DNA from 3 places in the Halomonas sp. KHS3 genome. Region 1 is predicted to be linked to each of the others. Evidence: predicted binding sites of a transcription regulator. Region 1 holds the regulator's gene; each other region holds the start of a gene.
The links. The regulator sigma-54, encoded in region 1, starts transcription at its own class of promoters, with help from an activator protein. The targets are predictions, from matches to a motif close to TGGCACNNNNNTTGCTNT.

Region 1 (10,362 bases):
TTCCCCAGCCCTGCTCTACACTGCACTGTTCGGTTTAGCGATACCTTTATCAGTGTTAGCCCAAACCAACTCATCTTCCCAGGCCCCAGTGGAAGTGGAAGCCGACCGTTTAGATCTTGATCAGCGGGCAGGCACAGCTGTTTATACTGGGGATGTGGACATTCGCCAAGGCGAAATGCAACTGCGCGGCGAGCGGGTAGAGATCGAACGCAACGACGCGGGCGAACTCTCGACAGCCACCGCTACCGGTGAGCGCGCCTACTTGCGCCATCAAGGCGAAGGGCAAGAAGGCCCCACGGAAGGCTGGGCGCGGCGGATTATTTATCACGTCGCCGAGCGTCGCGTAGAGCTGATCGACCAAGCCGAACTGACCCAGCAAGAGGACACCTTTAGTGGCGGTCGCCTTGAGTATTTTATTGACCGAGAAGTGATTCAAGCGCGCTCTGACGTTGATGGCAGCGAGCCCCAGCGCATACGCATGACCCTTCAGCCTGAACAATAGGGAGCCTAGCTGTGGCCACTGCTGACACTGCGCCGATCAAAACCCTTTATGCCCACCACCTGGCTAAAAGCTACAAACGCCGCCGAGTGGTCAAAGACATCAATCTGGAGATATCCCAAGGCAGTGTCGTTGGCCTTTTGGGCCCCAACGGCGCGGGCAAAACCACCTCATTTTATATGATTGTTGGGCTGGTCAAATCCGACGCTGGCAAGGTGGGTATCGACGATGTGGATTTAACGCGCGCCCCCATGCACGAGCGCGCAGCCGCGGGGATTGGCTATCTACCTCAAGAGGCGTCTATTTTCCGCAAACTCTCGGTTGCCGAGAATATTATGGCGATACTCGAGACCCGCAAAGAGCTTAACCGCAGCGATCGCGAACAGCGCCTGGAAGCGCTACTCGAAGACTTCCATATCACCCATATTCGCGACAACCTGGGCATGAGCCTTTCGGGCGGCGAGCGCAGGCGTGTAGAAATAGCCCGCTCGCTAGCCACAGAGCCCGCTTTTATTCTGCTCGATGAGCCTTTTGCGGGCGTTGACCCCATCTCGGTAGGTGAGATTAAAACCATCATTCGTGCACTGAAACAGCGCCATATCGGCGTGCTGATCACCGATCACAACGTGCGTGAAACACTAGACATTTGCGATATCGCCTATATCGTCGGCGATGGGCAAATCATCGCCAGTGGCTCGCCCGCCTCGATTCTCACCAACCAAAAAGTAAGGGATGTGTATTTGGGCGCCGATTTTCGCCTGTAATGTTTTTGCCTTAATCGCCCCTAAATAGCGCTTTAAAACAACTTTACGACCAATGGCATGCTTATTGCACTTGCGCCAAGCACTCACTCGCACTAGGGTGGAGCATTCTGATTAACGAGTGGTTCTCAGATGGTCATGAAAGCTTCTCTCCAACTGCGTATCGGCACACAGCTGACCATGACGCCCCAGTTGCAGCAGGCCATTGCGCTGCTGCAACTCTCTACGCTAGATCTTCGTCAAGAAATTCAGCAGGCCCTCGATGCCAATCCCATGCTGGAGCAGGAAGATGAATTTAGTGAACAGGCTGTCAGCGAGCCTAAGGAAGAAGAGTGGTCAGAGAGCATCCCTACTGAGCTCTCGGTAGATAGCGACTGGTCAGATACCTATCAAGATATGGGAAGCCAGGGGGGCAGCAGCGAAGGCCCCGACTTTGAGCGCCAGGCAGCCGGGCAGAGCCTTCATGGCCACCTGCTGTGGCAACTCGCCATGACCGATTTTAGCGCTCGCGAGCAGCTTGTCGCGGAAAGTTTAATCGACGCGCTAGACGCCAACGGCTACCTGACCCAGCCGCTCAACGACATCCGTGAAGGGCTTCGTGCCCAGGGCATTGACGGGCTAAGCCAGCGCGAAGTGGAAACCATTCTACTCAAGCTCCAGCAGTTTGAGCCGACCGGCATATTTGCCCGTGACTTGCGTGAATGCTTGATGCTGCAGCTCGCCGCTCTCCCCGATCATACGCCACTGCTGGTTCCCGCCCGCCGCTTGGTGCGGCAGTTTCTCGAAGCGCTTGGCAAAGACGATATGCGTCTGCTGAAACGCCGTCTAGGGCTCGACGACGAACAGCTGGCCGATGTCATCCTGCTTATTCGCAGCCTAGACCCACGCCCAGGCAGCGCCTACGGCGACACCGATGACAGCTATGTCACCCCCGATCTAGTCGTCCGCCACGATAATGAAGGCTGGCATTTAGAGCTCAACCCCGAGGCCCTGCCACGGCTGCGCATTCAGCCCGACTACGCCAGCTTGATTAAGCGTGCGGATAAAAGCGATGACAACCAGTTTCTCAAAGAGCACTTGCAGGAAGCGCGCTGGTTGATCAAGAGCCTCTCTAGCCGAAACGATACGCTGCTGCGTGTTGGTCGCGAAATCATTACCCGCCAGATTGGCTTTTTAGAGCACGGCGAAGAAGCCATGAAACCACTGATACTGGCCGACATTGCCGAAGCCGTGGAGATGCACGAGTCGACTATTTCACGGGTAACGACGCAAAAATATATCCATACACCCCGTGGTGTGTTTGAACTCAAATACTTTTTCTCAAGCCAGGTGAGCGGTCAAGATGGCGACAGCCACTCCAGCACCGCCATCCGTGCACGACTCAAGAAACTGATTCAAGAGGAGCCGCCCGGCAAGCCGCTTTCAGACAGCCGCTTAGTGACGCTATTAGGCGAAGGAGGGATTCAAGTGGCGCGTCGTACGGTGGCGAAATACCGTGAAGCCATGGGCATTCCCTCTTCCAGTGAACGGCGTCGTTTGCGCTAACTTCGTTAACGTTTCAGGGAAACTCTCGACAAGGGCTTTGCAACGCGGCAAAAAGGGTTACAATCGAAGTACAGTCCGATGGATAAGGAGCACGTCAATGCAAGTAAATATCACTGGTCATCACGTAGAACTGACTGACGCCTTGCGTGACTATGTCAACGAGAAGCTTGAGCGTGTAGAGCGCCATTACGACAATATAACTACGGTGCAAGTCACCTTATCAGTGGAGAAAGAGCGCCAGCAGGCCGCCTGTACGCTGCACGCCGCAGGTGCTGACTTACATGCGGAAGCCCTAGACAGTGATATGTACGCCGCTATCGACGCACTAGCGGACAAAATCGACCGTCAACTCGTTAAACACAAGGAAAAAGCACAAGCTCGCGCCCAAGGCGCCGGTGTGCGTTAATTCAATGACGTTGGAAACCATACTCCCCCCGGAACGCGTTCTGTTCGACGTCCCCGGGGGCAGCAAAAAAAGGGTGCTGGAGTTTTACAGCACCTTTATCGCCCAAAATATCCCCAGCCTGGACAGCCAAGAAGTGTTTAGCCGTTTAATCGGCCGCGAGCGCTTAGGTAGTACGGGTATTGGTAACGGCGTGGCTATTCCTCATGCGCGTAGCCCCCACTGCAACGCCCCTATCGCTGGATTTTTGAAACTGGCTGAAGCGATCGATTTTGACGCTATCGACGGCGACCCGGTAGATCTGGTGTTTGTCCTGTTGGTACCCGAAGAGGCAGATGACACGCATCTCTCACTACTGGGTCAGGTAGCGACCATCATGAATGATGCGGACACGCGCCAGCAACTGCGTAAAGCAGCCAGCCAGCGCGAACTGCTTGAGCTGATTACCGCCAAAATTCGCGAGCAATCAGCGGCCTAAGGGTCTGAAACCCTGTTCAGGGCAGATCACAGCAGGTTATCCGCTCACCACCCTCAACGCAGCTTGATCAAAGCAAAGAGAGACTCTATGCAACTGGTGATCATTAGCGGCCGCTCCGGGTCAGGTAAATCTATCGCCTTGCAAGCGCTGGAAGATCTTGGCTACTACGCGATTGATAACCTCCCAGCTATGTTGCTGGGGTCGTTGGTGGATGAACTGCGTGACCAGGGCGACCGAGCACATTTAGCGGTGAGTATTGATGCCCGCAATTTGCCGGGAGCTCTGGAGCGCCTGCCCTCTTTATTAGACGAGTTGCGCCAGCGTAAAATCGACTTTCAAGTTATTTACCTGACCACCGATGCGCGCATACTGCTTGAGCGTTACTCAGCAACGCGTCGCCGTCATCCGCTGACCCGCGATAGCGAAATGACGCTGGAAGAGGCGATCAATAAAGAAGAGACGACGCTAGAGGATATTCGCGATCTGGCCGATCTATTGATCGATACATCACGATTATCGGTGCACGATTTACGCCGTCGCATTACCGACCAAGTAGCCCATCAGCGGCGCGACAAGCTGACGCTAACGCTGGAATCGTTTGGGTATAAACGCGGCGTACCGTTAGACGCCGACCTGGTCTTCGATGTGCGCTGCCTGCCAAATCCGTACTGGGATCCAACGCTGCGCCAGTTCACTGGCCGCGACGCGGAAATCGTGGCTTTTTTGAACAGCTATCCGATTGTTGATGCCATGAGCGACGACATCTTGGCCTGGCTAGAGCGTTGGCTACCCGCTTACCAGAATAGCCAACGTAGCTACATGACTATCGCGATTGGCTGTACTGGTGGCCAGCACCGCTCGGTCTATATGGCCGAGAAGTTAGCGGAAAAATTGACTCCTAGCATGGGCGAAGTTCAACTTCGCCACCGCGAACTGGGTCTGCACTACACCATAAGCGAACAGTTGGCCGCTCCCCTCGTCAGCGCTTCCACACCTAACGAGCGGCCAGAGACCTCTTAAGCGCGTCTATCCATTAATGACACCACTCGGCGAAAAGGAACCAGGGTGCCAGAACGCATACTTACACTTACCAATCAACGCGGGCTACACGCTCGCGCGGCGACAAAACTGGTCAAATGCGGCCAACAGTTCACGGCAAAAATACGCGTTTACAAACAGCAACAGGCCGCCGACGCCGCCAATATCATGTCACTGCTGATGCTTGCCGCACCTTGTGGCACCGAGCTTAGAATCACCGCCGAAGGCGATGACGCCGAACAGGCGCTTGAAGCGATTCAAGCGCTGTTCGACGCCCGCTTTGAGGAGGATCAGTAAGCCGCCGCTTGGCTTGTTAGTCCCCCGCCACGGTCATGGCATCAATCAACCAGCTACCCGTGTGAACACTGCCACGGGTATCAGTGTCATCGCCAATACCTACTAAGCCAGCAAACATCCGCTCCAGGTTTCCGGCAATGGTGAACTCTTCGACCGGGTACTGCACCTTTCCATTTTCGACCCAAAAACCTGCTGCACCGCGGGAATAGTCACCGGTCACACCGTTGACACCTTGGCCCATCAACTCAGTCACCCAAATACCCCGCCCCATCTCTTGCAACAAGCTTTCGCGTGATTGCAGTGGCGTTGCTAAACGCACGTTACGTGCCCCACCGGCATTGCCCGTGGTTTGCATATCGAGACGACGAGCGCTGTAAGAAGAGAGCATATAGCTGGCAATGCGTCCCTGATCGATAAAGCGATTATTGCGCGTTTGCACGCCCTCGCCATCAAACGGTGAGCTTGCCGTGGCGCCAATCTCCATTGGCCGCTCTTCGAGACTAAACCAGTCGGGAAACAATGGTGTACCGAGCCGGTCGCACAAAAACGAGGCCTGCCGGTAAAGCGCACCACCGGCTAACCCACCGAGCAGGTGGCCAATCAAGCCACTGGCCAACGATGGGTCAAACAGCACCGGAAAGGTGCCCGTTGGCGGCCGTTTAGCACCTAGCCTGCGCAGCGTACGCATCGCGGCTTCGCGCCCCACCTCAGCGGGGTCACGTAGCGCCTTGGGGTCACGGGCAGAGGTGTAGTCATAATCACGCTGCATACCGCTCGCGTCTTGGGCAATCAGCATGCAAGAAAGAGAGTGACTACTGCCCTTTTGGGTACCTAAAAAGCCGTGGCTATTGGCGTAAACGCGCACCCCTTCGCCACTGGAGAGAGACGCGCCATCTGACTGTGAGATGCCGTCAACGTCTCGCCCCGCCTGCTCGCAGGCAAGCGCTAACTCAATCGCCTCATCCGTTGTGAGCGCCCAGGTGTAGTGCACTTTTAGATCGGGCAACTCAGTAGCCATAAGGGAGGCATCGGCCAGCCCTGCGGCCGGGTCTTCGCCGGTATAGCGGGCAATCGCCAGCGCTTTCTCTACGGCTGCCTGGATCGAGGCACTGCTGGCATCAGTGGATGAAGCGCTGCCTTTACGTTGACCCACGTATAGCGTGACGGCAATGCCTTGGTCACGGGATAACTCAACCGTTTCAACTTCGCCCAGGCGTACGCTAACGCCTATACCCTGATCGACGCTTGCGCCTACTTCGGCAGCATCCGCGCCCAAGCGCTTCGCCAGCGCTAACGCCTCTTCGGCGCGCGCGGTCAATAGCGACTGCTGCGCGGATGCATCAAATGCCTGTGCCATATGGCCTCCTATTTCAACCGAATGCCTCTCAACCAAAGTCTTGCAAGAGAGTGTCATCGGCGAATCAATGTTGTACTCGCAGCTGGTATAATGCCGCCACGAATCTTGTCTGTGAGTCACACTATGCGTAAGCAACGTCCCGATCCCGTTGAAGTAGAAGAACAGGAAGAACGCCCTAGCAAGTCGCAACTCAAACGCGAAATGCATGCCTTACAGGCACTTGGGGAAACCTTAATCGCCATGCGACCGGCGGAACGCGCCCGTTTCCCCCTCTCTGACGATATGCTACGCGCTATCGAGGAAACCTCGCGTATTCGCTCCCATGAAGGTCGCCGCCGCCATATGCAGTATGTCGGTAAGCTGATCCGTAAAGAGGATCTTACCGCCATTCAAGCCGTGTTCGACTCCATCGACCAGGAGCAAGAGCAGCGCGACCACGCGTTCCACCGACTGGAAAAATGGCGGGAACGCTTAATTGACGAGGGCGATGCGGCAGTTGACCTGTTTATGGCGGAGCACCCCGACGCCGATCGCCAGACACTGCGTCAATTGATTCGCAACGCCCAGCGGGAACGCGAACAGGGCAAACCGCCGACCAGCTCGCGCAAGCTCTTCAAACACCTGCGCGAAACCCTTGCACTTTAAAAACAGCCTCTTTAAGACGGTTTTTCAAGACCGCCTATCAAGACTGCGTGCCGCCGACGGTCAGCTCATCCAATTTCAGGGTGGGCTGGCCCACACCCACCGGCACGCCCTGCCCTTCTTTACCACACACGCCAATGCCGGTATCCAGCGCCATATCATGGCCAATCATGGAAACACGCTGCATCGCTTCCGGCCCGTTACCAATCAAGGTGGCGCCTTTCACCGGCACCGTCACCTTACCGTCTTCAATCAAGTAGGCTTCGCTGGCAGAGAACACAAATTTGCCAGAGGTGATATCCACCTGCCCGCCCCCAAAGCTCACCGCGTAAATACCGCGCTTAACGCTTTTGATAATATCGCTGGGCTCATCTTGGCCCGCAAGCATGACCGTATTCGTCATGCGCGGCATCGGCAGGTGGGCAAAGGATTCGCGTCGCGCATTGCCAGTGGGGGCCATACCCATTAAGCGGGCATTGAGTTTGTCCTGCATATAGCCAGTCAAAATGCCGTCTTCGATAAGCGGCGTGTATTGGCCCGGCGTGCCCTCGTCATCCACGCTCATCGAGCCACGGCAATCCGATAGTGTCGCATCATCGACAATCGTCACACCTTTTGCGGCCACGCGCTCGCCCATTTTGCCAGCAAAAGCGGAACTGCCCTTACGGTTGAAATCCCCTTCCAAACCATGGCCGACGGCTTCATGAAGCAAAATTCCCGGCCACCCCGACGCCAGCACCACAGGCATTTGCCCCGCGGGCGCATCGACGGCTTCCAGGTTGACCAGTGCCTGACGCACCGCCTCTTTGGCGTACTGCTCGGCAACTTGGTCATCGCGCAGCTTGGCCATGGAGTAACGGCCACCGCCGCCCGCACTGCCGCGTTCACGACGACCATTTTTAACCGCGATAACGCTGACATTAAAGCGCACCAGCGGGCGAATATCCGCCGCCAAGGTGCCATCGCTTGCCCTCACCAGCACTACTTCGTAGGTACCTGAAAGAGAAGCACTCACTTGACTGATGCTCGGGTCTGCAGCACGCGCGATTTTGTCAGCCTGTTTTAGCATGGCGACTTTGTCTTCCGCGCTTAGCCCGGCCAGGGGGTCGATTCCCGCATAGCGCGACATGGCGGATACCGGGCGCACCAACTGTCCAGGCAGACGTTGACCGCTGCGGACGATGCCTGCCGCCGTGCGGCCGGTGTCCATTAGCGCATCGGCCGTTATTTGGTTGGAGTAGGCAAAGCCAGTCTTTTCACCTGCCAGTGAGCGTACGCCGACGCCACCGTCAATATTGTAGCTGGCCTCTTTTACCTCTCCATCCTCCAGTACCCAGCCCTCTTGCCAGGTACGCTGGAAATAGAGATCGGCATAGTCAATGCCCGCGCCCATGGCGTAGCCCAACCCCGTTTCCAGAGCCTCTAAATCGAGCCCTCCGGGGGTCAACAGAATGGCGGCGGCCGTATCTACATCACTTTTATATGCGGTCATTGGGGGCCTTCTAAAGTAACCTGCGGCGAAGTCCAAGGGCCTCGCACGCGATAATGGAGTGTCGTGGCGCGATCTAAGGCGTCGCCAAACAGCTGGTCAGCAAGGAACAGCGCGCCACCCACGATGGGTGCGCCAACGGCAATCGCCGCGATCGGTAAACTTTGCGTCACTGGTAGTGTGACGCCAAGCCGCTGGTCAAGTTCACGCGTCACCAGGTTGACACTGCCGGTAAGCGTTAGGGTGGTGGCCGGAGTATCAATTTGCAATGGCCCGCGCAGCGTCAGCAACTCACCAGTAACATCAGCCGTCCCCTTAACACGGTCAAATGCCGTGCCGCGGCCGGTAACGTCGGAAAAATCCAAGCGTAGACGACGTAAAATATTATCGAAATTGAGCAAGCCAATTAAGCGCGCAGGTGCCGATTCCAGAGTGACAAAGCGGCCATCACGAATGTCGGTACTGATATAGCCATCTGAGCGGCTTAACTCCAACTGCCAGGGCGCCCCCGGCCAATCAAGCGAAGCAGCCACATCGGTACTTCGGCTACGCATGGCCACCGGTTGGTCAAGACGCTCAAGGGCGGTGCCGATGTCGCCACCCTGAATCGTAATGTCCGCACGGGTATGACTGGAAACAGCGTCCCCCTCCCAGTAAAGCTCACCTCGCGCAGAGAGCTGACCCAGGGTTAAGCCAACGGGGGTAAGCGAAAAACGCTCGCCGTCAGTTTTCCAGTAAGCAGTCAAAGGGCCGAAGCGGCGCGGCCCCATAGCAATTTCGGCTAAGCGTAATCGTCCATTGGGCACATCGGCTAGCCAATCAGGAATGGCCACAGGCACCTTGCGCTGGGTATCGACCGTTTCCATCCAGGAGTCTGGCATCGGAGCATCGCTGTCGTGTTCAACATTGGCTAACGCCAGCAAGCGATCAAGCGCCAGCGCTTCAATGGCCACATCTAACGGTTGCGGTGATTGGGCATCGTACAGTAAATGCCCAGTGACCAGATTACCGCTTAGCCCCAAATCGATCCGGCTATCGTTCACGCCTCCCGACGCGTTAAGGCTGCCTAAACACTCCCTTTGGTAAACCACACAGGGTGTGGCTAACGAGACCGCCAACGGTATTTGAGTACCTCCACCCGACGCACTGAGCAACCCGCTGGGCATTAGCGGTGAAATCGCCTGCTGCCACGCTAGCGGGTCAATGCGAGGTAGGGCAGCATCGATACTAACCCCTGGCTGGGAGGGCCAGTCGGGCAGGCGCACCGCCTGGCTGCCTAAATTTAGCGTCCCGGCAAGCGAGCCATTAAGCTGTTGCAGTCGTGCAGAAGCGATATCGGCTAGGCGGCTTTCGATACGTTTTGTGTCCATATCGGCGGTTAATGTCCAGGGCCAGGCCTGCTGTGACGATTTTGCAAAGGGCTCGGGAAGATGACTGGTGACGCCGACTAAACGACTCTCCAAGCGCAGGATGGGCGTTGGCGTTAGGGCGACACGGCCCTGCCACTCTAGCGGTCCTTCTAGCGGCATACGCCCTTGACTATTCAACCCTGCAAGCCCAAAAAGCGCCCCAGTGGTGACACTCCCCTGCAGCTGTATGTCGTTGCGTTGAGTATCAATATCAGCGTTGATAGGGCCTCCCAGCAACTGCCCACTAACCTCACCGACGAGACCTGAACTCTTCCCGTTTTGAAGCCAGGCGAGATCCCCCTCAACCGATTGAAGACGTAGATCGAGCGGTTTATACACCACTTCCGGAAAGCGTGGCCGAGCATTGATTTCCAGTTGCAGCGCTTCAGGGTTTGCCAACGGCAACGACAACGCAATATCGCCGTTAACGCCACCCGTTACGCG
Region 2 (10,362 bases), on a different contig from region 1:
TGCCTGACACTGGGGAGCTGCTGCCACAGGCCGCTTTTTGCAAGCTTCTCTTCGACTCCTGTGGGCAGCGGGTCGATGATCACCAACGTTGCCTCGGGGTAGCGCGCCAGCGCTTCAATCCCTACCAGCGCAAATCCCCAGGCATTTGTGGATTGATCCCAGGCATTGGGGAGGTCGAGCTGCTCCAGAACGGCGTTGTACAAGCTGTTTTCCCCAAACACCCGCACGTGGCGGGCATCCATAAACTGCACCATCAGTAGCGGCGCGATTTCTGACTGTGAGAGGGGCCGGGATTCGCGCAGCCTGGTCATCAAGGCCTGGGTTTCTTCAATAAGCTGCTCGGCCTGGGGCTGGCGCTCGGTTAACTCGCCCAGCTGACGGGTCAGGGTTTGCATTTCCTGCCAGGTATCGGTGCCGGGGGAGTAGAGCGAGAATGAAGTGACCGGGGCGATGCGCTCCAGGCGCGGTGTCAAACCGGCAAACATGGGCGAGATCAGCGTCTGTTCTGGTGGCACTTGAGCCAGCAGTTCCATATTGGGCTGGGTACGTAGCCCCATATCGGTGACACTGTCGGGTATATGGGGCTCGCCCACCCACTCCTGATAATCGCTTTGCTGAGCCACGCTGCTAACCGGCGCATCAATCGCCAGCAAGGTTTCGGCAATCGTCCAGTCCACCGTGGCCCACTGCGCCTGGGCAGTAGAAACGCTCAGCATACAAACGGCGAACAGCCCGCAGCGCGCGAGCAATGAGAACAGGTTGGTGTGGCACATGGTGGTGAGAGGCCATCCAGAAAATAAGAGCTGTATTTAAACGATAATATTTATTGTTTGCAAACCTGCATTCAAGAAAAAAAGCCCAGGCACAGTGGCCTGGGCAGGTTAGGTTACAATAAGTTAATAATGCTTAGACAAGGGCTTGAGCCGTCGCCTAGCACGAGCGTTTAGAAACGGTAGTGAACACTGGCGGTGACGCCGCGCTCGGCACCGAAGTAGCAGTACTCCAGGGAGTTGCAGGAGGCCACGTACTCTTTATCCAATAAATTGTTCACGTTTAAACGTGTTTCGACCCCTTCTACGCCGAGTTGGCTGAGGTCGTAGCCAATGGTGGCATCCACCAGAGTGTAGTCGGGCACGGTTTCGGTATTGGCCCGGTCAGCGGCGATATCCGCGTAGTGACGCACGCCGACACCCATATCCACGCCGTTTAGCCAGCCCTTGTTGGCCTCGTAGCGGCCCCAGAGCTGTACTTGGTGGCGGGGGGAGTAAATGGCGTTGTTGCCCTGGTTACCGTCGTCGCTTTTGGCGTAGGTGATGTCGGTGAAGCTATAGCCTGCCTGAACCGAGAGGGTATCCGTTAGCTGGGTTTGCGCTTCCAGCTCCAGCCCTTGGGATTCGATCTCCCCTACGGCTCGGTATGGGTCGGTGGGCTGCTCTTTGGTGGCGACGTTCTCCTGACCGATATGGAACAGCGCCGCGCTGTATTGGTTTTGGCTACTGTTAGGCTGGTATTTAACGCCGGTTTCCCACTGTTCGCCTTCCATGGGCTGGAGCAGATCGCCACTCTCATCCACGAAACTGGTGGGGGTGAAGGCGGTAGAGTAGCTCAGGTAGGGCGCTACGCCGTTATCGAACAGGTAGACCACCCCGGCGCGGCCACTGAACTGGGTATCGCTAAGGGAGCTGGTATCACCGCTATCGCGGTTGGCATTGTCGATATTGACCCAGTCGTAGCGGCCACCCAGGGTGAAGCGCCAGTTATCGAGGGCTATCTGGTCTTGCAGGTAAACCCCGGTCTGGTCGATCTCATGGCGTTCGCGCACCGGGGCGTAAAACTCGATGGGGTCGCTGCCATAAACCGGGTCAAACGCATTGAGCGGCGGGAAATACCCAGTGGGCCATGACACGTCGTTTTCCCGCTGCTGGTAATCCACTCCAAACAGCAGCGTGTGATCCATAAAGCCGCTGCTGAGTGTGGCTTCAAGCTGGTTATCGAGTGTCCAGGCTTCCAGAGATTCATTGCTGCCGGAGTAGTAGCGGGTGAGTTCATTAGACGTCGGTGACGTCCAACCAAAGCCGTAGACCTGATTGAGCACTACGTCGGAATTGAGATAGCGCATCAATTGACGGCCGGTCACCTGGTCGTTGAAGCGGTGTTCCAGGGCGTAGCCGAACATGCGTTGGGTTCGCTCGTAGGTGTCGTAATCCTCTTCACCATCAAAGAAGTTGTTGCTGATCTTGTGGCCATTATGGGCGACCACGGCCCCCTCATAGGGTACGCCGGAGTGGTAGCCGCCTTCGGGTTCATCCTGTAGGTAGGCTTCTACGGTGAGGCTGGTGTCATCGGTGATATCCCAGGTGAGCCGGGGCGCAATGGCATAGCGCTCCTCTTCTGCCGGGCCAAACTGGGTATCCGCGGCGCTGGCAATCCCGGTCAGGCGAAAGGCCACCCGCTGCTCTTCGCCAATAGGGCCGGTGAGGTCAAAAGCGGCGCTGCGCTGGTTATTATTACCCACTCGAAAACGCAGCTCACCGCCCTGTTCAAATTCTGGCCGCTTGCTGTTCAGGGCGACTACCCCGCCAGGGGAGGCGCGTCCATAGAGTACCGAGGCGGGCCCGCGCACCACTTCAATGCTTTCCAGAAACCATGGGTCAATGCGCATACTGCTATGGGAGTTGGCATCCCCCATTACTTTCAGGCCATCCAGGAAGGTATTGCTCAAGCTGCCGTCAGAAAAACCGCGCAGTACCAGGTAGTCGAAGCGATTGGAGGCGCCTACCTGATTGCTGTAAACACCTGGCGTGTAGTCGGTGGCGCGCTGCACGGTACTTACGCCGCGGTTATCCATCTGTTCGCGGGTGATCGTGGAAACGCTCTGGGGTATTTCGATCGTCGGCGTTTCCACTTTGGTGGCAGCCTGCTGGGCAGTCACCGTGACGGTGGCTAACTCGGTGCTTTCTTGAGCGTATACCGGGGAAACAGCCAGTGCCGAGAGAACGGCGACGCTAAGCGGAGAGCGTAGAAAACGGTGATGGGGGATGAGCATGGAGGCACCTGCAATAAGCATCAATTAACCAATGTGTTAATGAGAATTATTGCGCTTAATGGCTACTGAAAGGTATGCGCAATGACAAAGGGAGTATGCGTACTGCCAAAAAACGTCCAACAGAGGAACTTAGCGCTCCAAAAACAACCCTGCGGCTTTAATGGCGATGGTGTACTTCATGGGGCGCAATGCCAAAAGCGCGCTTAAAGGCGGTGGCAAAATTGGTGGCGTGGCGGTAGCCACAGGCGTGAGCGGTTTGCTGCACGCTATAACCTTTGCGTAAGTACGCTTGAGCTTGGGTCAGGCGACAACGTCGTAGGTAGTCGAATATCGAGCAGCCGTAACAGCGGTGAAACTTGGTGCGTAGGCTGCTCGGGCTCATCGCGGCATTGCGGGCCAACTGCTCAAGCCGATAATCCTGGTTGGGGGAGTGTTCGAGCTGCTGACGCAAGTGCTCCAGGCGCTGGTGGTCGCGCTGGGTTAAACCCGGTGGCAGGCTGACTGCCTTTTCTTCGTCGCTGGACTCAAGGGAGGCGGCAGGCAGCCCATGAGCTAACAACTGGAGCGCGAGCCCCTGCCATAGCAGGCGCTGCCGCTCTACTGACCAGTTCGAAGCCAGTGCTGCCTCCAGGCTATGAATAAGGAACTGCGGCACCTGCCAAGTATGCAGTACGGGCGTTGCCGGAGGGGCAACATTGATAGGCGAACAGTTAATGGGCGAGAAAGAGAGAGGCTCTGTGCAAGCCAGAATCGATACGTTGAGAATGCGCAATCGTTGTGGCGCGGGCTGGAAGACCTCAAGTCCGGTCTGCTCGTTGAAATGGGCACTGAAGGCGTCGCCGGCCTGCAACTGAAACGACTGGTGCCCTAGGCCGACTTGGATATGGCCCTCGAGTATCACGCTGAGAAACCACGGCGCGGCACGCCGGGAAGTGGAGGCGTAAGCGTGCAGGACATCAAGATCAGAGTGTGTCACCCGCAGTGTGGGGTCTACCTCGACGTCCATCACCCGCCCATGGGCAACACAAGGCGCTGGCTGGGAGCGGTCAGGCGCTTCGGGAAAGCGGTAGTCGATCCCGAAGCGCTGACCAATAGCCAGCAGGTCATGGGTGGTTAGTGGTACGCAAGATGGCGTTATTGAGCCGAGTGTGGCCATCCCCGTTACCTCACCCTTGAGCGGTTGTCAGCGAGTAGCGAACCAGCACTCAGTACTCCATCGACCAGTTCAGGGTGTAAGTACGCCCGCGGCCCTGGTAGTCGTAGAGGTACTCTGGGCCGTAGTAGGGCGAATAGAACATGGCGGCTCGCTGACCCCAGACGGTGGAGTACTGATCATCCAGCAGGTTCTGCACTCCCAGGCTTAAGGTGCCAAAATCGGTTTCCTGGCTGAGCGATAAGTCGAGGGTGGTATTGCCATCGATCTCGCGGTCGGCATCGTCTTTCAGGTCGAAGTTGTGGTTGGCCTGCAAGCGAGCCGAACGTACATAGTCCGTCCAGCCAATAAAGGCAGTGGCGGAAGAGAGCGATGCATAGCGGGCGTCACGCTTCTCCCACTCCCCTTGGTCGTTCTCCTGCTCGGAACGCACCAGGTGCAGAGTGCCCCCTGCCTCCAGGCCATTATCAAAGTAACGGGTCACGGCGCTTTCCAGGCCGAAGTCGCGTTTCTTCTCATCGACGACGCTGACGCTTAAATCCTCGGCGTTCTCTACCGCTTTGTCCGACCAGGCGTAGTAAAGCGCTGTTTGGGTCGTCCAGTTGCCACCCTGGTAGCGCCAGCCTAGCTCTATCTGATCCGTCTCGATGGCAGATAACGGGTTGTTATCGACACTTACGTCGGGGCTCTTGCCGTAATATTTGGCAGGATCTGGCAGTTCGAAGCCCTGGCTAAATTGCAGCCAGTTCTGGTGACCGTTGCGGTAGTCGTAAAGAGCGCTGGCATTGAAGAGCGTTGCTTCGTAGTCATTCTTGCCGCCAGGAATCCCCTGGAATTCATCCACTTCGACGTCCATATGCTGCTGCCGCAACCCTGCGGAGAGCTTGAGCGCCTGGGTGGCCTGCCAATCGCCCTGGAGGAAGCCTGAAAGCCCGTCCACTTGATAACCGGGGTAGCGGGGCTCAACCCCCGATGCCTGCTGAACCAGGCCGCCGGAAGCATCCGATATGTCGGTATCGAACAGCATCTGGCTGGCATCGAAGGTTTCCCGATCCAGATCAAGGCCGTAGGTTAGCGAAACGTCATCACCCAGGCGCGATTCAAACAGCGCTTTGATGCCGCTTAAATCGGTGTTTTGTTGCGAGGCGCGAAATTGCAGGCCGTTGGAGACTGGGTAGGGAAATGCCTGGAAGCTGGACTCCTCCTCCCGGTGGAACGCCTGCAGGTAGAAGTTTTGCCCCCACAGGTTGGCGTGGTGATAGTTGACGTTGACGAGCTTACGGTCGGTTTCCGGATCGCGCTGTGAACGGTAGCCATCGCGAATTTCGGCATCGTTCAAGTTGGGCGTGGCAGCGTCGAGGTTGGGAAAGTAAACACCCCGGTCACCTTCATAGCCTGAACGGTACAGCTGGGCACCCAGTTCCAGACTCTGTTCATCGGTCAAGCGGAAAGAGAGGTTGCCCAATACATCAATGCTGCGATTATCCTGTAGGTCGGTCTGGGCGATATCGGGAAAGATTTCCTGGCCGCTGCCGTCATAGTGGCGGCCGTTGTCGCCAATGGCGGTACCCAGATAGCCTTGAACCCGCTCGTTACCACCGCTGATGGATTGTGCGAGGCGTCGATCTATGTCATCGCTGTTGTTGAAGCCGGTGGTAATGCCCGCTTCCGTGCGCCAATTCAATCCTTCCTCGCCTTTGCGCGTGATGATGTTGATCAAGCCCCCCGTCGCACCGCCGCCATATAGGCTGCTGGCGCCGGAAAGTACTTCCACACGCTCAATATTGAAGGGATCGATGGCATCGAACTGACGGGAAAGCCCACGGGAACTGTTCAGCGATACGCCGTCAATGAGTACCTGCACGCCCCGGCCTCGCATGTTTTGCCCATAATTGGTGCGCCCTTGCGGCGCCAGATCCAACCCCGGTACCAGATGCCCCAATGCTGTCTTTAGGTCTGCACCATTGCGGGTCTGCTGTTGCAGCATCTCTTTGTCAATTACCCATACAGCACCGGGAATTTGACTGATCTGACTAGGAGTGCGCGATCCAACGACCACCATGGTCTCGTCGGCGCTAGACGCAGTATTTTGGGCGACAACGCCATTGGAGAAGCTCAGTAACAGGCCGGTGCCAATAAGCCCAGATATTGAAACAGACGACGGCGAAAAAAAAGGCTTTGCAAAAGGCAGCTTTGCAACAGATAGGTTTGATAGTGACAGGGCGTGCATAGTGAACAATCCGCAGACGGTAAGAAAATCAAAGGCGGAGAGTATCACCACGAAAAACAAAGTCAACGATAGTGATTCGTATTTATTTTGTGGTTCGCGCAGCAATAGGCCATTTCCCTATTGCTGCTAATGAAGCTTGAAAGTTAAGCGGGTTTATTCTTCTCGTCTTCTGCATCTGATTCCGGCGCATGCTGCTCTGGGACCGGTGGGGCTTCAGCTTCGAGTGGCGTGGATGTCGTTGGCGCGGAGGCATCAACGGCTGCTTCAAGGTTAGCGACTTGGCGCTCTAACGCCTCTACCCGCGAACGGGTGCGCTGCAGTACATCCATTAAAATGTCGAAATCTTCCCGTGAGACAAGCTCCAGGCGGTCGAAGGCGCCACGCACGACTTGCTGCACGCCCTTTTGAATATCTTCTGGCGCCTGGGAGGCGTTTTGTAAACGGTCACCAATCTGCTGGGCCAAGCGGCTAATACGGTCTTGAGGCGCCATCGTTCTCTCCTAGATAAACCTGCTTTAAATATTGCTTACCGGTAAGGATACGCAACAGTTGGCGAATTCGCATGTATCGCGTGCTTTTACTGCTTAACTCAGGGTGTGCATCGAAATAGAGCAGGCTACTTTTGCTTACGCTCTTTTTTGGTGCAATAGCGGTGGTATGACAATGGCTTTGCTCGGATTTAGCCCTGAAGATTACTTTTGGTAGCGGCTAATCAACTGACTTGTAAGAAAAAAAAGTCAGCTGGCACAGTATGCGCATTATCGGTTCAGGTGCTTATTCTGGCGGCTGTGCCGCTACCAATCTAGCAGGACTTATCCAGCAGGGGAGATCCGGGATGAAACTCATCACCGCTATCATCAAGCCATTTAAGCTCGACGACGTTCGTGAGGCATTGGCCGACAACGGCGTTCAGGGCATTACGGTCACTGAAGTTAAAGGTTTTGGCCGTCAGAAAGGGCATACCGAGTTGTATCGTGGCGCGGAGTACGTCGTCGACTTTCTACCCAAGGTAAAAGTGGAAGTGGCCGTAGACGACGCCCGTTTGGAGAGCGTATTGGATGCAATCTGTAGTGCGGCTAACAGCGGCAAGATCGGTGACGGCAAGGTGTTTGTGACACCGCTTGAAGACGTTATTCGGATTCGGACAGGCGAGCGCGGTGCAGACGCCGTTTAACGCTGCTTTTTCGGATCATTTCTATAGTTCAACGGGGAACTTACAATGAATGAGTTGACTGATCTGAGCTACGCGCTCGATACGTTCTACTTTCTAATTTGCGGTGTGCTCGTCATGTGGATGGCGGCAGGCTTCTCCATGTTAGAGGCGGGCTTAGTACGCTCCAAAAACACCGCTGAGATCCTGACCAAGAATATCGCGCTGTTTGCCATTGCCTGCACCATGTATCTGCTGGTGGGCTACTACATCATGTACTCCAGCAGCGCTGGCGGCTTCCTGCCCAATCTGGGCTTCTTGATTGGCGCTGAAAACAGTGTGGATGCGGTTACCGCAGGCGGCGATGACGCGCCCTACTACTCCATGCGTTCTGACTTCTTCTTCCAAGTCGTGTTCGTGGCAACCGCCATGTCAATTGTGTCGGGTGCCGTCGCTGAGCGTATGAAACTGTGGGCATTCCTGGCCTTTGCTGTGGTAATGACCGCGTTTATCTATCCGGTGTCTGGCTACTGGACTTGGGGTGGCGGCTGGTTGTCTGAAGTGGGCTACTCTGACTATGCGGGTTCCGGCATTGTGCACCTTGCCGGTGCGGCGGCTGCGTTAGCGGGTGTGATCGTGCTAGGCCCACGTAAAGGTAAATACGGTAAAGACGGTTCTATCCACGCTATTCCCGGTGCCAACATGCCGCTGGCAACGCTGGGTACCTTCATTCTGTGGATGGGCTGGTTCGGTTTCAATGGCGGTTCCGAGCTTAAACTTGCGGCTGTCGATTCTGCTAACAACGTGGCACAGGTGTTTGTAAACACGAATGCAGCAGCGGCAGGTGGTGTGATTGCGGCACTGATCCTGGCCAAACTGTGGTTCCGCAAAGCTGACCTGACCATGGCATTGAACGGTGCCCTGGCTGGCCTGGTGGCCATCACCGCCGATCCGCTCTCTCCGACCGCACTGAGCGCTACCATTATCGGCGCGATTGGCGGCATCATCGTGGTCGCAGCCATCGTCACCCTCGATAAAGTGAAGCTGGATGATCCGGTCGGCGCGATCTCGGTTCACGGTGTTGTCGGTATCTGGGGCGTGCTGGCAGTGCCGCTGAACAATGACGGCGCATCATTCGGTGCCCAGATCATCGGTATCGTAGGTATCTTCGCTTGGGTATTCCTGGCCAGCCTGGTGGTATGGCTCATCCTGAAAGCCATCATGGGCATCCGGGTTAGCGAAGAAGAAGAGTATGAAGGCGTTGATATCGCTGAGTGCGGTCTCGAAGCCTATCCCGAATTTGGCATTAAGAAATAAACAGCGGCATTAAGAAATAATTTAATGCTGACCTAGTGAGCAGGCGTGCTCCTTCTGGCCTCCCCTTAGTGGGAGGCTTTTTTATTCTCTGTCGATAGCGGTGTATGCTGGTAGTTAGCGGTTAACGGCTGCAACATTAGCAGCCGTTCAACCCGACCCCATCATGGCCACCCAGTTAGAGGATATGGTAATGAAATTGATCACAGCGATTATCAAGCCGTTTAAGCTCGACGATGTACGCGAGTCGCTCTCCGATATCGGCGTTCAGGGTATTACGGTGACGGAAGTGAAGGGCTTTGGGCGCCAGAAAGGGCATACCGAGCTGTATCGTGGTGCTGAGTATGTGGTGGACTTCCTGCCCAAGGTGAAGCTGGAAGTCGCCGTGGACGACGACATGGTCGAGCAGGTGATTGATGCCATCACCCAGGTGGCGAACACAGGTAAAATCGGCGACGGCAAAATCTTTGTGATGCCGCTGGAGCAGGTGATTCGTATCCGTACTGGCGAAACGGGCAAAGACGCGGTTTAACGGTGAAGGGTAAGGTGTGAATGGTAAGTAGTGCCGAGTAGACAAAGCCCCTGTGGATGCTCTCCCCAGGGGCTTTGTATGAGTGATGCGATCATTCTGGCGGCTATAAACTTTTTTCTTTTCACCACTCACTCATTACGATTCACTATTTACGTCTCACTTCTCGACAAACGCACGCTCGATGACGTAGTCGCCCGGCTCGCCCATGCGCGGCGAGATATTCAGACCCAGCTCGTCAAGTAGCGCGCTGGTATCGTCCAGCATGGCGGGGCTGCCGCAGATCATCGCGCGATCCTGGCGCGGATCAATGGGCGGCAGGCCGGTGTCTTCAAACAGCTTGCCCGTACGGATATGGTCGGTTAGGCGCCCCATGGTGTGGAACTCCTCCCGAGTAACGGTGGGGTAGTAGACCAGCTTTTCAGCGATGTCTTCACCCAGGTATTCATGGGCTGGCAACTCTTTGGTGATAAAGTCGGCGTAGGCCAATTCAGAAACTTCCCGCACACCGTGAACCAGCACTACCTTCTCGAAGCGCTCGTACACTTCAGGATCCTGGATCAGGCTCATAAACGGCGCCAAGCCGGTACCGGTGGAGAGCATGTAGAGGTTGCGGCCCGGCAGTAGGTCATCGCATACCAGTGTGCCGGTGGGCTTGCGGCTAACCATGATCTGATCGCCTACTTTCAGGTGCTGAAGGCGTGAAGTGAGCGGGCCGTCGGGTACTTTAATGCTGAAGAACTCAAGGTGGTCTTCGTAGTTGGGGCTGGCAATGGAGTAAGCGCGCATCAGCGGCTTGCCGTTCACTTCCAAACCAATCATCACGAACTGACCGGTTTTGAAACGCAGGCTGCGCTCGCGGGTGGTGCGGAAGCTGAACAGGGTATCGTTCCAGTGATGGACGCTAAGCACTTCTTCCAGAGCAAACTTACTCATGCCG
Region 3 (10,362 bases), on a different contig from region 1:
GTACCCGGACGATATGGCCGACTTCCAGCTTGTTGTGGCTTTGATGGCGGCTGCCGTCGGTGTCGATGATGGCGGCGACTTCACCGATGCTGACGGCGTCATCTTCTCGGTAGGCTTCTACTTTAACGCGCACCATGGCGCCTTGGTAGCGTGCGGAAATGATGTCGCCCGGGTCGGGTTGGCTGCTTTGATCCGGGTGTTTTTTAAAGTACTGCATAACACTGGCGCTGCCGGGTTCGTCCCATTCGATATGCTGATGCATCGCTGTCTTCCTTGTCTTGTTGAATGACGTGATGAGTGTAGTTTCAGTGTAGTGCCTTCAATGGGGTTATGTATGCTGTTCATCCTCCGCCCTGTTGGTCTCCACCTCTGGGCTGTTTTCTTGTCCCACGTATTGAAAGAGAAAGTTTAGCGCTGCCGGTAGGCTGGCGCGCCATACTTTCCATGTATGGCCACCGGGGTAGAGGTCGAGGCGCACATCGTTGGGCTGGATGCGTTCCATGGCTTGGCGCAGTATGCGGGCGTGAAATTCTGCATCATAAACGTCGCTACGCCCGGCGCTGATATACAGCGGTACGGGGGAAAGGTCGCCCTCATCTTCGGTACCGCGGGGGGTTACGCGCAGGCGATACTCTTCCAAGTAGTTGGTGTAGTTAAGGTTTTGCCACAGCTCGCGATCAAATCGACCCTGGTCATTGATAAATGAGGGGTGGCGCCAGGCGGTGGAGTTACGCGGCGGCAGGGGGGCGTAGCTGGCGGGGCTTAGCGCGGCTACCGCGGCAAACAGTTCAGGCCGTTCCAGGGCAAAGTTGAGTGCGCCGTAACCGCCAGCGGAATAGCCTGCCACGCCACGCAGGTGGCGCTCTTGTCCCACGCGATAGGTTGCTTCCACATGTGGCATTAGGTCGTTAAAAAATGCGCTGCGGGCGGGTTCGTTGTGGCCATCTACCCACCAACTGCGACTGCCGGGCATAATGAAAACGGCCGGAGGAATATGCCCGGCAGCGATTAACCTATCCGCCACCTGCTGCAAGTTGCCGCGAGAAACCCAGTCGCGGTCAGTGTTAAATGAGCCGTGCAGCATATAAACGACCGGATACGCGTCTGTCGCTTGGGCGTCATAATTGTCGGGTAAATAAATACTGTAGGGGTAGTCGTAACCTAGCGTGGGCGAGAAAAACTGATGGTGTTCAACCTCGCTGGCTAGACTATGGCCACTGAACGTTAGCCAGCCAATAAATGCCGTAAGTAGGGAGTGAAATCGGTACGAGAATACTGGTGGCTTAGGGATGAACACGTTTCCTCCGGGAATTAAAACTGTTCAATGGGGTCGGACAGCGCGAAGGCTTTTATTGTTCATCATAGCCATATAAGACAGTCAGTTAGCATAGTCATTCATCATCGCCATGCAAAATGCCAGGGTAGGAGTAGGTCGAGGCGGGAGGCCCAATGCGCAAAATTGAAGAGATCTATTGGTTGCGTGCTTACGGCTGTATAGCCGTTTTTTTGTTTCACTTACTAGATCATGTCAATCAGCGCCTCGATAATGTTGCCACCGATTTGATGCGCATACCGCTGGTGTTGGGTACCCCGATTTTCCTGTTTATTGCGGTCTTTGTGTTTGCCGTTCGCTACGATAAATCCGTGCCGGAAGGATTCCTTGCCCAGCGCGTGAAGTATGTAATGGTGCCCTATTTTGTGTATGGCTTTATTTATTCGACGGCTGAATGGCTAAGCCAACAGCCATCGGATGAACCGGTGGGGTTCGTGGCCAACGCCATTGAGTATTATGTGTACGCGGGCTGGCATGGCTATTTTTTGATTATTGCGATGCAGTTTTATGTGGCCTATTGGCTGTTTACCCGTTGGCAGCTGTGGCGTTTGAACCCGGTGCCGTGGCTGTGGGGCGCTTGTGTGATCAGCATGGCGTATTGGGGGTTGGCTTACTGGTTTGAGGTTGACCTGCCCGGCTATCTGCTGTGGATTGCTCCACTGGGTTGGATCTATGTGTTTTTTCTTGCCCTGGTGCTGGTGCGCTACTACCCGCTACCCCCTGAGAGCGTGATGCTGGCGCGGCCTGCCTGGATGCAGCAAATGGCCCGCCCGGTCTGGTTGGTGCTAATGGTGGCGCTGATTATTGCCGCGACCTTTGCAGGTTGGCTGGCCTTCTCTTCCAAAGAGGTGTGGGTCATTCCTTTCTTCGTGCTGTTCACGCTGTGTGCCATGCGCTACTTGGCCGGGCGTCCTGCGCCTTTGTGGGTGCGCCACATTAATGCGTATTCGTTTGGCATTTACTTGGCTCACCCCATGTTCTTTGTGCTCGCTGATCTGGCTGTCGAGCCGTTGTCGTTGCCCATTGGCGTGTATGCACTGGCGCTTATGGCGGTTGGTGTGGTGGGGTCAGTGGGGCTTAATAAGCTCGCCAATACCACGACACTGGGCGCCATGCTGTTCGGCAAGCGATTAAAGGTAAGCTAGTCAGAGAGTGGCGGTGGATGGTATCTGTGGATAGCGGCAGAAAACGCATTATAGGCGTGGAGTGAAAGCCGTAGCCGGGGGGTTAGGTAGAAAAGGGTTTTCTGGCTCTTTCGTTAGTCTAAGCAGGTTTCCGTTGTAGGTTTTTAAACGCGTAGGGCAGGCGTGTAAACGTTGCAGAAAATCGTCGATCGCGCTGTTATCGTCCAGCTCAGGGTCAAACCCACCCAAGCGTTCTAGCCAGGCTCGCCTCACGGCAATGTAGGGCGGCAAAAGTAAAGCACTGGCCAATAAGCGCCGCAGGATGCGTTCCGACAGCGATGGCCGGGTGAGGCCAATAATCAAGGCGTCAAGGGTGTAAGTGTTGAGCTGTGAATAGAGTGCACACCAAAGCTCCGCAGGCAGTGGTTTTTTCTGTAGCGCAATGATGAGCCACTCTGCTTGGCTGGTAAACGCGGCTTTATTCAAGCGAGCCCCCAGCGGCCTTGATGGTGTAATCAGCGAATGAGCATGGTAGCGCTGTTCAATAGCACTCAGGCGTGCTTGCGCTTGAGTGGCTGTCACCAAAATGGGCAGCAAGTGGTCGGCGACACCGGATTCACGTATGGATTTTAAGTGGCGTGGCAACATTTCACCCGTCACCATGGCATCAACGATAAAGCAGACCGATCCCATTTGCCGACTCCGATTGTAAGCAAATCTATCAAATTGTAATTTATTGTAGTATCTGGTTTATTTGCGTAGCAAGTAAAAAAATTTGCGAGCTAAAAAACAGCGCTAAGTATGACTTGTGCACTTTGATGGGGCGCGCGGCATTATTTTTGTTCTATTTTGGTGCATAAGAGGTTTTTTAGACGGTTCAGAATAGCCTGTTGCGCCGTTATGCGTCATCAAGAGGCATTTGAAGCCATTTTTTAATGTTTATAAAACAGATAGTTGTTGTTTTTTTATGCCATATTGGTGCAGTGTTGGCATGTTCTCTGCATTGTATTTGCAAGCGGCTAGCGGGCCGTAGGCATAAGCCCTGCGGCGTGCTAAAACGATAGCCGGTCTGAAATGCTCGCTGAGCGATTTGTTAACCAATGTCAGGCAAACGTTGAGCGAACAAGAATGACAAACGTGCGGTTTAGCACGTATTTTGTCGAACAACACTTTTATCGGTAGCTTACTGTCGTTAGCTTTAAGCCACGCTCATACCGGAGGACACTATGTCAGCCAAGACTCTCGCGCTAATTGAAGAACACGATGTTAAATGGGTAGACCTGCGTTTCACCGACACTCGCGGTAAAGAACAGCACGTGACCGTGCCTGCGCGCGATGTAGACGAAGAATTCTTCGAGAATGGCCAAATGTTCGATGGCTCTTCTATTGAAGGTTGGAAGGGCATTAACGAATCCGACATGATTCTGCGCCCGGAAGATGGTACGGGCTACCTTGACCCCTTCACCGAAGATGCGACGCTGGTGCTGCGCTGTGACATCATCGAGCCGGCCACTATGCAGGGCTATGATCGTGACCCGCGCTCTATCGCTAAGCGCGCAGAAGCTTACCTGCAGTCTACTGGCCTGGGCGACACCGCGTTCTTCGGTCCTGAGCCTGAATTCTTTATCTTTGACGAAGTGCATTGGAAGTCTGATATCCAGGGCTCCATGTACAAAATCACCTCCGACGAAGGCGCTTGGGCAACCGACAGTGTCGTGGAAGGCGGCAACCTTGGCCACCGTCCGCGCGTTAAAGGCGGCTACTTCCCGGTTCCTCCGGTCGATAGCTTCCACGATATTCGTGGCGCAATGTGTAATACCCTGGAAGCGATTGGTCAGACCGTCGAGGTACACCACCACGAGGTTTCCAACGCAGGTCAGAACGAAATCGGCGTTAAGTTCAACACGCTGGTGAAGAAAGCTGACGAAGTTCAGGAAATGAAGTACGTGATCCACAACGTGGCCCACGCGTATGGCAAAACGGCCACCTTTATGCCGAAGCCGCTGGTCGGTGATAACGGTTCGGGTATGCACGTTCACCAGTCGTTCTGGAAAGATGGCAACAACCAGTTCGCCGGTGACGAGTACGCTGGTCTGTCTGAAATGGCGCTTTTCTACATCGGCGGCATCATCAAGCACGCCCGTGCCCTGAACGCCTTTACTAACGCTTCTACCAACTCGTACAAGCGTCTGGTGCCTGGCTTTGAAGCGCCGGTCATGCTGGCCTACAGTGCCCGCAACCGTTCGGCTTCAATCCGTATTCCTTACACCGCCAGCCCGAAAGGCAAGCGTGTGGAAGCGCGCTTCCCTGATCCGACTGCCAACCCTTACCTGGCGTTCTCTGCCATGTTGATGGCGGGTATCGACGGTATCAAAAACAAGATCCACCCTGGCGATGCCATGGACAAAAACCTGTACGACCTGCCGCCAGAAGAAGGCAAGTCAGTACCGACTGTGGCGCACAGCCTGGATCAAGCACTGGAAGCCCTCGACGCTGACCGTGCGTTCTTGACCGAAGGTGGCGTATTCACCGACGAAATGATCGATGCCTACATTGACCTCAAGATGGAAGAAGTGGAGCGTATTCGTATGACCACTCACCCCATCGAGTTTGATATGTACTATAGCTGTTAAGTACAGCTGCGAATCAGCGTTACTCGCCCTTGGCTGTTACTATCAGCCAGGCGGTGGTAACAATGATTGCCAATAGAACCCCGCTACGGCGGGGTTTTTTTATTGCTGGGAGGCTGAGAAGCGTGCCAGAGGGGCGATGAGCAGTGTGCTGGTAGCTCTCTTGGGCGTGGGGGAGTGGGTGGCACGGCGTTCGGGCAGGCGGTGTATCGGGTGACCGATCAGCACGGCAACGTTACCTTTACCGATAACCCAAGCAGCCCTTTATGCCCTGCGACCACTTTTCCATCGCTCTGCCCCAGCAAGGCGCACAGGTGGAAGAGGGGATGACCGTGGTGGAGGTGGTTATTGCGCCACCGTTGCGCGACGACAATCAGGTACGGCTGTTGGTGAATGGCGAGATTAGCCAGAAAGCGCTGCACAGCGATGTCTTCTGGTTAACGGGCCTGCCGCAAGGGGGCACGAGATCCAGGCAGAATGCTGGAGAGCAGCCAGCGTTTACAGCACCGCACGGCAGCGGTGACGATTACGGTTCCTTAAGAGCGCTTTAATAAACGCGATCAAAAAAACAGCCCTAAGTATTACCTACCAAAACCTGGGCGCACTAAAGTGGTGCATGAGCAGGAGCATTTGGCACGGCAAGTGCGCTAAAACGATTCGCGCTCTTTCGCTGCGATGCCCGCAAGCCGTGCAAATGGACATAAACGTATAGTTGGCGCGCTTTTTGCAGCTCCCTCATTGATCATCCACCTGTAGGTCTGTATCGGCGATGGAAGACGCGATTTTTCAGGACACCACCATGCATCAGCGTTTGCTTGAGCATCTCACCACAGCGGTATTGCTGCTAGACGGCGAACTGCGTGTGCGATGGATGAACCCTGCCGCTGAAGCGTTGTTAGCGGTCAGCCTTAGCCGTGTTCACGGCATCAGCCTGGATACGCTACTTGGCGGGGATGTAAGCATTGACGAAGTATTGGCCAAGGCGCGGGATGCGTTTCACCCCTATACCCAGCGTGAAGCACGCATTACCCCGTTGAATAGCGAACCGCTCACGGTGGACTACACGGTGACGCCCTTATCCGACGATGAGCTGCTACTGGAAGTAGAGCCGCGGGATCGGCTGATGCAGATCTCCCGGGAAGAGGCGCTAACCACACGCCAGGAGACCATCAAGGTGCTCGCCCGCGGGCTCGCCCATGAAGTCAAAAACCCGCTGGGTGGCATTCGCGGGGCAGCACAGCTACTAGAGCGTGATCTAGACGACCCGGCGCTGCGCGAATATACCCATATCATTGTTGAAGAGGTGGATCGGCTGCGCGACCTGGTCGACTCCATGCTCGGCCCTAACCGGATGCTTAAACACGAGCCAGTCAACATCCACAAGGTGCTGGAGCGAGTGCGGGCGCTGCTGATTGCCGAACACCCTAGTGTGACAATCAGCCGTGATTACGACCCCAGTTTGCCCGACCTTTCCGGCGATGAATCGCAAATGATTCAGGCGGTGCTCAATGTGGCGCGCAATGCGGTACAGGCCATGAGCGATGCACAAACGCCGGAGCCCACTTTAATACTACGCACCCGCGCCCGTCGCCAGTTTACGCTTGGCGCCGAACGTCACCGGCTGGTCAGTGAAGTCGCCGTGATCGATAACGGCCCCGGCATTCCCGATACGCTGCAGGAAACACTGTTTTACCCCATGGTGTCGGGACGCGCGGAAGGCAGCGGCCTTGGGCTCTCTATTGCCCAGTCGATTTTGCACCAGCATCAAGGATTGATTGAATGCGATTCACGTCCTGGACACACCGAATTTCGTTTACTGATTCCCATGGTTATTAATTTCACCGGAGAAGCGTCATGACTGAGGCTGCACGTAATGATGTTGCGCGGGTGGTCATTGTCGATGATGACCGCGCTATCCGCTGGGTGTTGGAGCGCGCCTTGGCGCAACCCGACCTTGACGTTGAGTGTATCGAGCGCGCCGACGTTGCCCTGACACGCTTGTTGGAAAACCCACCCGACGTGCTGGTCACCGATATTCGTATGCCGGGTATCGACGGGCTGGATCTAATGTCCCGGGTACGCGAAGCGCATCCTGACCTGCCGGTGATCGTGATGACCGCGCACTCCGACCTGGACAGCGCCGTGGCCTCGTACCAGGGCGGGGCATTTGAATACCTGCCCAAGCCGTTCGATGTTGACGAGGCCCTGGCGCTGGTGCGCCGCGCCGTGGCCCACGCCCGTGAACGCCAGCGTCCGGTGACTGTGCCGGAAGGCTTGAACGCCGAAATTATCGGCGAAGCCCCCGCCATGCAGGAGGTGTTCCGCGCCATTGGTCGCCTCTCTCACTCCCACATCACGGTGTTGATTAATGGGGAGTCGGGTACCGGCAAAGAGCGCGTTGCCCAGGCGCTCCATCAGCACAGCCCTCGTGAGGGCAAGCCGTTTATTGCCCTCAATATGGCGGCGATTCCCCGTGATTTGATTGAGTCTGAGCTGTTTGGTCACGAGAAGGGTGCGTTTACAGGGGCGACCCAGCAGCGCCAGGGGCGGTTTGAGCAAGCCAACGGCGGTACGCTATTTTTAGACGAAATAGGCGATATGCCCGCTGAAACCCAAACGCGGCTACTGCGCGTGCTGGCCGATGGAGAGTTCTATCGCGTTGGCGGGCATACGCCGGTCAAAGTGGATGTGCGCATTATTGCTGCCACCCACCAAAACCTAGAAGTGTTGGTGGATGACGGCCGCTTCCGGGAGGATTTGTTCCACCGCCTGAACGTGATCCGTATTCACCTGCCCAAGCTTGCCGAGCGCCGCGAAGATATCCCTCGTTTAACGCGGCACTTTTTAGCTGAAGCGGCGAAAGAGCTGACGACCGATATCAAGGTGCTGACCAGTGAAGCGGAAGCCCACCTAACGCGCTTGCCGTGGCCCGGTAACGTGCGGCAGTTAGAAAATATCTGCCGTTGGCTCACCGTGATGGCATCAGGGCGTGAAATTCTGGTTGAAGATCTACCGCCGGAGCTGCGTTCACCCAGCGCTTCTGAAAGCAGCGCCCACGGCGATTGGCGCACGGCGTTTCGTGACTGGGCGGATCATGCCCTGGCCGAAGGCCATACCCATCTACTGGAAGAAGCGGTGCCCGATTTTGAGCGGATTCTGATTGAGACAGCGCTAAAACATACTGGCGGGCGCAAAGGTGAAGCCGCCGAGCTGCTGGGCTGGGGGCGCAATACGCTCACGCGTAAACTGAAAACACTGCTACCGGCACTCGCTGACGAGTAAACGTTAGGAGCCTGTCTGGCTTAACACTGATCTACTGCGAATCCCGGTATTTTGGCCAACTTTATTCGATCGATTTCGTTAAATAGCACGCTATTCGCCTCAATCGATCGATAAATTTGGCTCAAAATTCGTGCTTCTCGCGACGATCGGCCAAGCCAGACAGGCTCCTAGTCGCCAGCGAGTATATATACCGCATCGGCTAGGGTGGTGGGGTTGGGCAAAGTGCAGTCGCTACTGGTGAGTGGCTGCTCATCCTGCCACCACTACCCTGGGCTTGGGTAGGCTGCCGAAGTGACGCTGGGCAGCAACAGCGTTGTCTATGGCAGTTATTGTGTCGCTTCAATGCGCCTGATCTCGGCAAGTAACGCTTCTGCTTCTTCAGTAAGCGTGGCATTGGCACGCATATCGCCATTGCGTGAAGCCTCCATAGCGGCTTGTAGTTTGCGCTCATACTCTTGTTGAAGCTTCTTTTTGGGGTCGCGCTTAAACATACCTAACATGAGCAATCTCCTCGCTATCGATGTTTTTTGTACACTATTTGTATAGGATTGAGGTGCTCGTGTCGAATGTTTGCTTTAACTAGCCTTGCTAATCGTAGGGATTAGGCGCGGCGCACTGGCATAAGAAGCGCTCAAAATCACATAAAATAGTTTCCAGGCTCGCGTGCAGGCGGTGATCGTCGTCAACCATCCGCAGCGATAGGCGCTGAAGACGAGCACGTTCGATCACCGATTCAGGGGCAACCACATCATCCCGCCAGCCGTGAATAATATGGGTGTGCTGCGCCTGAATAACCGGTGACGTTTCCGGGTAGTCGGCAAGCCCCAATGCAGGCGCCAGCAGAAAGCATCCCAACACCGGCTGCTGAGCGCTAACCGTCGCGCTTAACCAGCCTCCCAAGCTTGAGCCTGCCAGCACACACTGGGCAGGGTCGTCACCGCGCTCGGCTAATACTCCCAGCAGATGTTGAAGGCGCTGCTGTGGCTCTGCTATGCCTCGGTAGTCCATGACCACGGGCTCACAGTCATCCAGCTTTTGCGCAACACCTTTCATTGCCTGGGTTTTCAGTGCGCCTGGCCCGCTCTCAAGGCCATGGGATAGATAAACAGTCATCATAACGGTTAGCTCGCTGCACGCTGGATAGCTTCGCCACCCTGTTGAAGGTCTTCACCCGCACCGCGAATGGTATTACAGCCACTGACCAGCATCAGGGTCACCACCATCACGAAGCCGAGGGCGATAGTGCGTTTCATAAAAGCCTCCTTCGAAGGCATACCGTTAGTGAAAGGAGTAGAAAGCAAAAATACCCTCTGTCGTGACGATACGCTACGGTTTTCAATACGTTTAAACACAAGGAAGCATAGCAGTGTGCCTCGAAACCGTATGTTTATGTCGCATGTGCCACTTCTATACATGAAAAATAGAGGTGGAGAGTGCTTTGCCATTCACTTTTTATTGTTTTAAGTAGTTGTTTTTTAATGTTTATATTCGTTATTGGCATGGTTTGGCTCATTGCCTGCAGTTACTAAGTAGAATCCAGCAAGAAACCAAGTAAATACTCGCAAATGAATAAAGTAAGTCATTTTTAAATTCAGTCACTTAACGCTAGTCGAGTTAACATTTTTCACCAGTAACTGAGTGAGTGGGCTAACAGCAAAATGGAAGGCAGGAAGCCGAAAAATGAACAGGATGTTTAAGGGACAATTAGCCCACTCACTGGTTGCAGCGTAAGGAGGCGCTGTTCATCAAACCAGGGAGCGGACCGATGCGAATCAACCATCTCATGCAAGTGAGGTGGTTTTTTCGCATGTGTGATTTAAATAATCATTTGATAGATAAGTACTTTCTATAAGGCTCTGGTTTTTGCACAGCTTTTGTACAGAAAAAAGTGTGATTTTGGTCTATCCTTCGATGAAACCAAAATGCAGCGGTTAGAAAACGTCAACGTAACGACCGCGCACGATCAGGGACAAGATTATGGCGATGGCATTGA

Region 2: RO22_RS00635 (P-II family nitrogen regulator) is a predicted target of sigma-54. The motif match lies at 7,172-7,189, and genes of this name have one in related genera.
Region 3: glnL (nitrogen regulation protein NR(II)) is a predicted target of sigma-54. The motif match lies at 5,801-5,818, and genes of this name have one in related genera.

What each region holds. Positions count from the first base shown of each region.
Region 1 covers NZ_JWHY01000002.1:1,364,791-1,375,152, reverse strand. Annotated here, with positions in the region: gene lptA (lipopolysaccharide transport periplasmic protein LptA) at 1-502, shown strand, start outside; gene lptB (LPS export ABC transporter ATP-binding protein) at 514-1,263, shown strand; gene RO22_RS08335 (RNA polymerase factor sigma-54) at 1,393-2,805, shown strand; gene hpf (ribosome hibernation-promoting factor, HPF/YfiA family) at 2,903-3,211, shown strand; gene RO22_RS08325 (PTS sugar transporter subunit IIA) at 3,216-3,686, shown strand; gene rapZ (RNase adapter RapZ) at 3,774-4,706, shown strand; gene RO22_RS08315 (HPr family phosphocarrier protein) at 4,752-5,021, shown strand; gene pmbA (metalloprotease PmbA) at 5,038-6,378, opposite strand; gene yjgA (ribosome biogenesis factor YjgA) at 6,502-7,023, shown strand; gene tldD (metalloprotease TldD) at 7,061-8,512, opposite strand; gene RO22_RS08295 (YhdP family protein) at 8,509-10,362, opposite strand, start outside.
Region 2 covers NZ_JWHY01000001.1:136,515-146,876, reverse strand. Annotated here, with positions in the region: gene RO22_RS00660 (ABC transporter substrate-binding protein) at 1-773, opposite strand, end outside; gene RO22_RS00655 (TonB-dependent siderophore receptor) at 944-3,046, opposite strand; gene RO22_RS00650 (helix-turn-helix transcriptional regulator) at 3,204-4,202, opposite strand; gene RO22_RS00645 (TonB-dependent receptor) at 4,252-6,429, opposite strand; gene RO22_RS00640 (accessory factor UbiK family protein) at 6,573-6,920, opposite strand; gene RO22_RS00635 (P-II family nitrogen regulator) at 7,265-7,603, shown strand; gene RO22_RS00630 (ammonium transporter) at 7,649-8,896, shown strand; gene glnK (P-II family nitrogen regulator) at 9,087-9,425, shown strand; gene RO22_RS00620 (ferredoxin--NADP reductase) at 9,582-10,358, opposite strand.
Region 3 covers NZ_JWHY01000008.1:77,791-88,152, forward strand. Annotated here, with positions in the region: gene RO22_RS17465 (hypothetical protein) at 1-262, opposite strand, end outside; gene RO22_RS17470 (alpha/beta hydrolase) at 329-1,297, opposite strand; gene RO22_RS17475 (acyltransferase family protein) at 1,450-2,478, shown strand; gene RO22_RS17480 (hypothetical protein) at 2,527-3,150, opposite strand; gene glnA (glutamate--ammonia ligase) at 3,684-5,090, shown strand; gene RO22_RS25250 (hypothetical protein) at 5,190-5,315, opposite strand; gene RO22_RS25255 (DUF4124 domain-containing protein) at 5,265-5,417, shown strand; gene RO22_RS17490 (hypothetical protein) at 5,354-5,638, shown strand; gene glnL (nitrogen regulation protein NR(II)) at 5,887-6,945, shown strand; gene ntrC (nitrogen regulation protein NR(I)) at 6,942-8,369, shown strand; gene RO22_RS24510 (DUF6435 family protein) at 8,696-8,869, opposite strand; gene RO22_RS17505 (YqiA/YcfP family alpha/beta fold hydrolase) at 8,958-9,485, opposite strand; gene RO22_RS17510 (entericidin A/B family lipoprotein) at 9,491-9,622, opposite strand.